2 regions of the Megasphaera sp. UBA4233 genome follow, and region 2 is predicted to be linked to the other one. Evidence: riboswitches for the same ligand, from Rfam matches in the RefSeq annotation. Region 2 holds a riboswitch; the other holds the start of a gene.
What was found. Region 2 has a riboswitch for S-adenosylmethionine ahead of B2U90_RS01360 (MetQ/NlpA family ABC transporter substrate-binding protein). Riboswitches for the same ligand answer to the same signal wherever they lie in the genome.

Region 1 (5,104 bases), on a different contig from region 2:
ATGCGTATTGCACTTCGGCCTTGTGTCCTATGGCCCGTTCGAAGGATTGGATCAGGTCGTTGATGCTCGTTTCAGTTCCTGTCGATACGTTGATCGTGTGATAGCCCGTGAGGGGCAATGCCTGTACGATAGCCGATGCGATGTCTCCGGCATAGACGAAGTCCCGTGTCTGATTGCCATCGCCATAGACGGTGATAGGGTTTCCCTGGGACAGGAGTTTGCAGAATATACTGACCACGCCGCCTTCTCCTTTTTCTCCCTGCCGTTCGCCGTAAACGTTGGCAAAGCGGAACACCGTCGCATCGAGGCCGTACAGTTCATGGTAGACCCGCATGTTCCGTCGTCATCTTCGTAATACCATAGGGTGACATCGGGCAAAGGGGTTCCGATTCTTTCAGCGGGATATTTTTTATATAAAAAAAGGCCCCACATGATTATGAGGCCCTTACAAACCTTACTTATAGTTATGCTGTTTGTACATTCTCCAATGGGTCTTTTACGACTGGTGACTCATATACGATAAAGGGATCGATATCTATGCATCGTGTTTCATCGCGATTGCCTTCCAAGTCCCAGGCTACTGTACCATTCAATACAGTCAGACACGAACGGAACGTTTCTAAATTCTGTAATTCCTGAAAAACACCTTGTCTGGTAATTAATTTAGAAGCATCACATTGTCGTACTGTTCCATCATTAAAATATACGAAAATAGAAGATAGTGTCAAGATGTTGTGGGAATTTTTTGGCATGAGAAAGGAGACCTTGGTATAAAAGCTACATAATATGCTGATAGCCGCCGTTTTCTATTAATCGCATCCATCCGCCCGTCAAGGTGGATTCACGGCCTGGCATATCATCCGCTTTTTCAGGAATGTAAGTGCAGTACTTTAATTTCCGAAAATTCCATTCTTTTTTCAAGACTTCCCGATTGATGTTCAGTTCCGTCATCTGCCCACCGGACGCAAACCGTTTCTGTGCATAGGCTTCCAGATTACCTCCATTGGCTATATACGTACGCATCCTGGCGACTTGTTCGGCCCCAATCGGACTCCATCCATACACCGTGAACTCATCCGTTCAGACAGCATATGGCTTACGTGTCCTTCCGTACTGCTGGTAGCATCTGATTGCGTCAAAGCTTTATGGGCGCCATCCCAGTTGGACAGGATGTATTGGTACCCATCCATGATGGGCTTTTTCCGTTCCGGACCTGTCCGCAACTTTCGCTGTACTTCTTGTACAAAAGCCGCCTGGTCGTTGGCTCTCAGTGCGTCATAGAGTACGCGGCTCGTACCTTTCCCTGCGATTTTACGAAGGTATTGGCTGGCATGATATCCATCCACAACATGGGTACTTTGGGCTAAATAGTTGGTCCTTGCTTTAATCCATGGAGCAGCATCTCCTTTGATTACCACTTCCGGCGTCTGCTCCGCTCCATAGGCTTGTTGGATATACTGATTCACTTCTGGCCATAACTGAGACGGAGCTTCCCATCCGGAAAACGTGCGCCGCCCACATAGCTTCCTGCGTCCCCGACAGACAGATACCTTCGAGTCATAGACATTGATCAGTTTCATCTCTTTGGCAGGGCATTTTTGCATCGCTGCATGGTCCTCATCCGCTTCTACATATACTTTGTGAATCTCTGGTTTGGCTTCTGGCATAGCGGCTGCCTGATTGGGGAGAGTCCCTAATTTACGGATAGACAATAAGACACTTTGGACACTCAGGCTGGTGGGCGTTGTAAGAGCAGCGGCCTTACGATAACTTACGTCAGCGGAACGAGTGACTAAACGAGCCCGGCACAGCGGCTCAATATGAGTCGATTTATCCAATCCCAGCCACTCATCTAACAAATAATGATATGATGAATCTGCCTTACATTGATAATACGTCCGGGCAAAGGTGACATCGCCCCACAGTGTGGTCAGCGTCCGTACGCGATGGTCTTTAACCTGATACTAATGGTTTGGTCTAATCGCTGCATAGATAGCCGCATCGGCTTGTTCCAGGAGTGTTGTCATGATGGCTACTCCGATTTGATTGACCAATTGATCCAGATTTTGGCTTAACTGAGCTAATGATAGTTCCTGGGCCAAGATTTTCCGAAGAGATGCATTAAAAAAATCTACACAAACATTGGAAATTTGTTGTATACTAAACATGAGAAGGACTCCTTTCGTATGTGTTGGATCTACACTTTATTATACAATAAGGAGTTCCTTCTCTTTTTGTATTTTCTTTAATGTATTAAAGTTTTCCCACAATTATTTTACACTATCTGACATGAAAAAATCTTATGCAAAGATAAGGTAACATCCTTATATTAGGACACATTGCGATATCTCTGTAAATACGGGATTGAAAGGCAAAAAAACAAGGGCTGTGATACCCTTTCTGCGATACCACAGCCCCTGTATGATTCAGCTTAGTATTCCGGTTCAATCAGGCCATATTTGCCATGTTTCCGTTTGTATACGACGTTGATGGCTTCCGTTTCCGAATTGAGGAAAACGAAGAAATCGTGGCCAACGAGATTCATCTGCAGGATAGCTTCTTCTACGTCCATAGGACGGGCTGCAAATTTCTTGACCCGGGCAATTTCAAAGTTTTCTTCCGGTGCAGCCGGTCCTTCGACGAGTCCTTCATGGAAGGAGCCGCCTTTCATACGGCGTGCCAGCTTCGTTTTATATTTGTGGATTTGGCGTACCATTTTGTCGTAAACCAGATCGATGGCGGCGTACATATCGTCATTGGCTTCGACGCCACGAAGAACGACACCATCTACTTTCAAGGTGATTTCAGCAATTTTACGATCTTTTTCGACGGAAAGAAGAGCCTGGACATTGACTTCATTTTCAAAGTACTTCGTTACTTTCTTTTCATGTTTCAGTACATAGTCCTTTAATGCCGGTGTAATTTCTAAATTCTTGCCTCTTACGATTGTTGCCATACAAATCCCTTCCTTTCGTGAGAAACTTCGTTCCGGACCATCCATGCTTAAAATCCGGATATCCTGCTCCTCATATATTAAGTATTCGATATAAAAAGGTAAATTCCTGCTTGACGATGAAATATTTTTTTCGAACGGCATTCAATTTTTTACACAAATAACATTGACAAGGATTCCTATTAGTGTTAGTATACAACTCAGCAATTACATAACCTATTCATCCAGAGCAGCCGAGGGAATGGCCCTATGACGCTGCGGCAACCCCCCATAGCGGGAAGGTGCCAAGTCCAACGGATTTCCATCCGGCAGATGAAATGATTGTATACGTACCGTCAGCATCTGTTGACGGCTTTTTTTATGCTATCAGCACCTCCAGGTGTATCCATTAAGGAGTTGATCTTGTGATTACCTTTGAAAACATTACCAAGACCTACGGCGGCAAAACGCACGTCCAGGCCCTGAAAGGCATCTCACTGACTATCCATGACGGCGAAATTTTCGGCATCATCGGGAAAAGTGGTGCCGGCAAATCGACGCTCGTCCGCTGCATCAATATGTTGGAAAAACCGACGACGGGCAAAGTCATCATCGACGATAAGGAACTGACGGCCATGTCCGACAGCCAGCTGCGGGCCGAACGCAAAAACATCGGCATGATTTTCCAGCATTTCAATCTGCTGTCGTCCCGTACCGTTTTTGACAATATCGCTTTTCCGCTGGAACTGGCTGGCGCTTCCAAAGAAGTCATCCGCAGCAAGGTCGATTCCCTGCTCGAACTGGTCGGCCTGACGGACCGGCAGTTCAATTATCCGTCCCAGCTTTCGGGTGGCCAGAAACAGCGTGTCGGCATCGCCCGCGCCCTGGCCAGCGATCCGAAAATCCTGTTGTGCGATGAAGCGACATCAGCACTGGATCCACAGACGACCAAATCCATCCTGGAACTGTTGAAAGACATCAACAAACGCCTGGGCATCACCATCGTCATCATTACCCACGAAATGGCCGTCATCAAGGAAATCTGCGACCGCGTGGCTGTCATCGAAGGCGGGGTCATCAAAGAACAGGGCCGGGTCATCGACGTCTTTACCAATCCCCAGTCGGAAACGATGAAGGAATTTGTCAAATCGGTCATCAATATGGAACTGCCCGAAGGCATCAAAAAACTGGGCGTCACCAATCAGCCATCGCCGGACCGGGATATGCTCGTCCGCTTCCGTTTCAAGGGAGCCGCTACCAACGAACCGCTGGTAGTCAATGTCGCCCGCAAGTTCAATCTCGATGTCAGTGTCCTTTACGGCAACATCGATTATATTCAGGATGTGCCGTTCGGCTATCTGATTGTTGTCATCATGGGCGATATGAAAGCCCAGACCGAAGCGTATTCGTATATTAAGACGCAACCTATTGAAAGCGAGGTTTTAGGATATGTCCCCAGAACTCATTAAATTAATGATACAGGGTATCGAAGAAACACTGTTCATGGTGTCCATCTCTACTCTCATTGCTGCTATCATCGGTATTCCTCTCGGCATCACCCTGGTTACGACCAGCAAAGGCCACATTCTGGAAAACAGGGTAATCAATCAGATTCTCGGAACTATCGTCAATATCATCCGTTCCATCCCGTTTATCATCCTCATGGTCGCCATCATCCCGCTGACCCGCCTCATTGCCGGTACGTCTATCGGCACGACGGCAGCCTGTGTACCACTGACTATCGTCGCTATTCCCTTCCTCAGCCGGCTCGTAGAAACGAGCATCCGCGATGTCGACTTCGGTCTCGTCGAAGCGGCAGAATCCATGGGTGCTTCTCCGCTGCAGATTATCCGCAAAGTCCTGCTTCCGGAAGCACTGCCTACGATCATCAATAATATCACCGTCCTCATCGTCAACCTCATCGGGGCTTCAGCTATGGCTGGTGCCATCGGTGGCGGCGGTCTTGGGGATATCGCCATCCGCTACGGCTACCAGCGTTTCCAGGCCGATGTCATGCTGGCTACGATCATTATCCTCGTCATCGGCGTCAATCTGATTCAGGCTTGCGGCGACTTTGCTTCCCGCAAGAAGAATAAAAAATAAAAGGAGTGTCTGTATCATGAAATCATTCATCAAAAAGGCCGTAACACTGGCGGCCCTCGCTACACTGTG
Region 2 (5,104 bases):
GGGATGTGCCGATGATTTTCTGATTTTTTCTATTGACGGTATCAAGTTTTGTTTCCTATAATGAGAGCAACTCGTACAGATGATGCAAAAAAGAGGTGGCAGGGATGAGCGGGAAGAAGCCGTATAAGAGTGACCGGCGGACACGGTATACCAGGCAGGTCATTAAAGATACATTCCTTACTATGCTTCAGGAGTTTTCTTTTGAAAAGGTGACGGTGACAGCCTTATGCCGCCGGGCAGACGTGACGCGGGCTACATTTTACCTGCACTACCGGGATGTATACGCCGTACTGGATGAAGTCATTGCCGATGCTCTGGAAATAGCAGAACAGCAGTCGCCACTTACAGATGAAAAACGGCGGGATGAACTGGCCCGGATTGCGCGTACAGGAAATGAACAGGCGCTGCGCAAGCAGTATGAGCTGCTGCCGGCCTGTCACCGGGCAGCCCATGCGCCGGCGTACAAGGCACTCTTTGAAGATGAGAGTTTGGCCGGGTATATTCTGGAACGCATATATGAACTGGAAAAGAAGAAGATTCCCGGCTTCATGCAGCAGTATGGCCTGAGCCGGGAAGAAGCAGAAGCCGTATTTACCTTTGAAATGTATGGCGCCTATGCTGTGAATCGCCATCATCACTGGAAGAAAGATGATGCGTGGTTTCACCTGCAGATGCTGCTTCTGCGGTTCGTTACGGCCGGTGAAGCAGGTTTACAGAAACAAAAAGACAGGTCAGGCTGATTATGGCAGGGCGTTTTCTCCTGTGTTATGATGAACGTATCAGAAACAGGTTCGTATTGAATGAGGAGGAATGAGGTATGAAATGTTATGTTGTCGATGCGTTTACGAAAGAAGTATTCAAAGGAAATCCGGCTGCTGTATGCGTCATGGATTCCTGGCCTTCCGATGAACTGATGCAGAACATCGCCATAGAAAATAATCTGTCAGAGACCGCCTTTACGGTAAAGGAAAAAGACGGATACCGCCTGCGCTGGTTTACGCCAGGCGGAGAAATCGACCTCTGCGGCCATGCGACGCTGGGAACATCCTTTGTCCTGGCAAACTTTATCGAACCACAGTGCCATACCTTCGTCTTCCATACATTGAGCGGCGTGCTTACAGTGACCCGGAAAGGTGAGCTGTTCTCCATGGATTTTCCCGCTTATGATATGAAACCGGTGCCTGTGACCGATGCCATGGAAAACGCGCTGGGAGTCCGCCCGGTAGAAGCATACATGGCCCGGGACCTTCTCTGTGTACTGGAAAATGAAACACAGGTCCGGGAATGCCAGCCCGATATGGAAAAACTAAAACACCTTGATGGACTGCTGTGCAATGTTACGGCAAAAGGAACGGAGTATGACTGTGTCAGCCGCTCCTTTGCTCCCAAATTATCCGTGCCGGAAGACCCGGTATGCGGCAGCGGGCATTGTCATATTATCCCGGTCATGGCAGAAAAACTAGGTAAGAGTGATTTAGTTGCCTATCAGGCGTCACGCCGTGGCGGCGAATTGTACTGCCATATAGAAGATGGTCACATCGCCATGGCTGGTTATGCGGTCTTGTATTCGGAAGCTGACCTTAAAATTTGATTCATTGTGAAAATATAAAAGGGGGATTGTACCGGCATGAGAGGTTACTCATGCTGGTACAATCCCCTTTTAAGCGGTCAGGATAACCAGATCAGACGTATTCTTTTAATGCCTGGGCCAGCTGATCCGGACAGGACGTAGTGCGTTCTCCGCAGCGGATGCCTTCCAGACGGCGGATGACTTCGGTGACGGGCATTCCTTCAGCAAGGCTGGAAAGGCCGAGATGATTGCCGGGACAGCCCTTTGTAAAGGCGACATCATAGACTTTTCCATCTCTGACGTCAAAATCAATCTGTGTGGCACAGATGCCACTCGGTTTATACGTATGCAAGGGAATCCTCCTTTCGTCATTAATCGAAGAGTGCCAGAATACTGGCTTTCGGCTGAGCACCGACAGAACTCTTGTAGAGCTGGCCATTCTTGAAGACCAGGAGAGTCGGGATGCTCATGACATTGAACTGCTGGGCCAGTTCCGGCTGTTCATCTACATTGACTTTGCCTACTTTGTATTCCGGATGTTCGTTAGCTATTTCTTCGACGACGGGGGCTACCATACGGCAGGGACCGCACCAGGTGGCCCAGAAATCAACGAGGACCGGTTTATCGGACTGCAGGACTTCCTGATTGAAATTATCATTGGTAAATGTGTATTCCATATATGATTCACTCCTTTGGTATGCGTATTGTCTGCGAGACACTTCTATTATATCACACATTTGTCAAATTTTACGAGAAAAATTTTAATGTATAATATACAAGATTTATTGTTTGTACCATCGAACTTTAATATAACGCAGACGCTTAGAAAAAAACGGCCTGTCACCGATGTGACAGGCCGTTTTGCCGGCTATTAGAATGCAGGCAGGATGGTTCCTTGATATTTATCGTTGATAAATTTCTTGATCGCTTCGGACTGATAAATCTGAACGACTTTTTTGTATGTTTCGTTGTTTTCATCACCCTGGCGGACAGCGAATACGCAGGCGTAGGGCGATTCAATGGATTCGACGAGGATGGAATCTTTTTTCGGATTCAGACCGGCCGGAATGGCGTAGTTGGTATTAACGCAGGCGATGTCTGTATCATCGAGAGAACGCGGCGTCTGGGCGGCATCGAGTTCGACGAATTTCAGATTTTTCGGGTTTTCTGTGATATCAGCAACGGAAGCTTCGATGGAATCGCCGTTCTTCAATTTGATCAGGCCGGCCTGCTGCAGGAGGAGCAGGGCACGGGCGCCGTTGGACGGGTCGTTCGGAATAGTGACTTTGCTGCCCGGAGCAACTTCATCGAGAGATTTATATTTGTGTGAATAAACGGCCATAGGCATGAGAATCGTCTTTCCAACAGACGTGAGCTTCAGGCCCTGCTTTTTGACGATATTGTCAAGGTACGGCTGATGCTGGTAGGAGTTCATGTCGAGGTCTTTTTCGGCCAGTGCTTTATCAGGCTGTACATAATCGTTGAATTCTACGACTTTGATGGTAATCCCCTGTTTGGCAGCTTCTTTCGCTACTTCATCCATGATTTCTGCATGAGGACCAGCTGTTACCCCTACTTTAATTTCTTTTTTTGCCTGGTCGCCTTTGCTGTCATTGCTGGAACCGCAGCCGGCAGCAAATACGCAGATAGCTGCGATGAGGCCGGCGGAAATGATTTTTTTAATAGCTGATTTCATGTTTCGTACCCCTCTCCTGAGTGTGTATACAAAATAAGTCCGTATCAACAAAAAAGCCGTCATGCAGATGACGGCTTTATTAATCCTATGATTCATCTGCCGGAATAATCCGATGGAGTTGGCACCATACCTTATGGCGGTTGCCGCAGTGTCATCGGGCCATTCCCTCGACTGCTCTTGATGAAACGTATTCAGTTGATGATGCAGATATTAGCATAGTTTTTTTCTCTTGTCAAGTATTAGTTTTTTCTATATCTAAAAATACAGACCGCAAAAATACCGTTTTTTAATGCGCTGTATTATTTCTGATTGAAATATATGATAATTTTTATAAAAAATGACATATACTATATGTGAAAAAATAGGATGTATTAAGAAAATTAGATGTTTTTTATCTTTTACCGGATAGACAATATATATGAATACAGTACAATAAAAGTGCGCAATACGTGTTTCGGAATTTGGTAAAGCGAAAGGAGCAGAAAGATGAAACAAATCACAAAACGAATCATTACCTTGGCGATTGCAGCGGCGACACTGGTTTCATTGGCTGGCTGCGGAGGTGGTCAGAAGAGTGCATCTGGCAGTGATGATAAGGTGCTTACGGTGTATACGGCCCGTAGCGAAAGCCTGAACAATCTGGTCATTCCTAATTTTGAAAAAGATACGGGAATCAAAGTCAATGTCGTCGTAGCCGGTACGGGACCGTTATTAAAACGCGTTTCGTCAGAAAAGGGCAATCCACAGGGCGATATCCTCTGGGCAGCAGATCAGACGATGCTGGAATCCCAGAAAGACTTATTCATGGAATATGTGTCGCCGGAAGATAAAAATATGATGGAAGCGTTCCGTAATAAGACGGGATATTTCACACCAGCTTTTGCTGATCCTACCGTCCTTATCGTCAACACGAATCTGGCTGGTGACACGAAAATCGAGACCTTTGATGACCTACTGAATCCGGCATTAAAGGGTAAGATCGCCTTTGGCGACCCGGCTAATTCCAGTTCGGCATTCCAGTCTCTCATGGCTATGCTCTATGCCAAAGGAAAAAATGGTGATCCTATGAGTCCGGAAGCATGGGAATATGTGGATAAATTCATTCAGAATCTCGATGGCAAGATGCTGAACAGTTCCGGCGCTGTCCACAAAGGCGTTGCCGATGGGGAATATACGGTAGGCCTCACTTGGGAAGACCCGGCAGCTACCTATGTCCGCAACAGCGCTCCCGTCAAAGTCGTATTCCCGAAAGAAGGAGCTATTTTCCCTGGTGAATCGGTGCAGATTATCAAAGGATGCAAACATCCGGAAAACGCTAAAAAATTTGTCGATTACATGATTTCACAGAAGATTCAGGAAATGGCTGGTAAGGAACTGACGGTGCGGCCGCTTCGCAAAAATATCGAGCTGGCTTCGTATATGACGCCTATTGATCAGATTCATCTGTTCCCCAACTATGATGAAGGTTGGGTATCGGATCATAAACAGGATATCGTGTCGATGTGGAACCAGCATCTCGAAAATAACAGATAAATGATTGTATTTGCATCAGTTTGCGGCAGGAAACTCAGTATCAGTGCAGCGGGTCCTGCCGCATTTTTTATAGGGAGGAAGAGAAAATGAGCGTATCCATTGATATTGATCACGTGGTAAAGCGCTATGGGGACAATACGGTAGTAAAGGGATTGTCTCTTCATGTTAAGCCAGGGGAGTTTTTTACTCTGCTGGGACCATCGGGCTGTGGCAAGACAACGCTGCTGCGTATGATTATCGGGTTCAACTCTATTGAAGAAGGGGAAATCCGGCTGAATGGGAAGCGTATCAATGATGTGCCTGTA

Region 1: it holds a riboswitch for S-adenosylmethionine, as region 2 does, so the genes downstream of both, B2U90_RS11400 (methionine ABC transporter ATP-binding protein) here and B2U90_RS01360 (MetQ/NlpA family ABC transporter substrate-binding protein) in region 2, are expected to answer to the same signal.

What each region holds. Positions count from the first base shown of each region.
Region 1 is NZ_DGXL01000033.1:63,546-68,649, reverse strand. It holds gene B2U90_RS11425 (NAD-dependent epimerase/dehydratase family protein) at 1-334, opposite strand, end outside; gene B2U90_RS11420 (hypothetical protein) at 778-1,023, opposite strand; partial or broken gene B2U90_RS11415 (ISLre2 family transposase) at 1,008-1,952, opposite strand; gene B2U90_RS11410 (hypothetical protein) at 1,965-2,168, opposite strand; gene hpf (ribosome hibernation-promoting factor, HPF/YfiA family) at 2,432-2,956, opposite strand; SAM riboswitch class I at 3,171-3,272, shown strand; gene B2U90_RS11400 (methionine ABC transporter ATP-binding protein) at 3,358-4,401, shown strand; gene B2U90_RS11395 (methionine ABC transporter permease) at 4,382-5,035, shown strand; gene B2U90_RS11390 (MetQ/NlpA family ABC transporter substrate-binding protein) at 5,052-5,104, shown strand, end outside.
Region 2 is NZ_DGXL01000006.1:122,842-127,945, forward strand. It holds gene B2U90_RS01340 (TetR/AcrR family transcriptional regulator) at 105-740, shown strand; gene B2U90_RS01345 (PhzF family phenazine biosynthesis protein) at 818-1,591, shown strand; gene B2U90_RS01350 (TIGR03905 family TSCPD domain-containing protein) at 1,683-1,922, opposite strand; gene trxA (thioredoxin) at 1,942-2,307, opposite strand; gene B2U90_RS01360 (MetQ/NlpA family ABC transporter substrate-binding protein) at 2,442-3,266, opposite strand; SAM riboswitch class I at 3,356-3,453, opposite strand; gene B2U90_RS01365 (ABC transporter substrate-binding protein) at 3,753-4,799, shown strand; gene B2U90_RS01370 (ABC transporter ATP-binding protein) at 4,886-5,104, shown strand, end outside.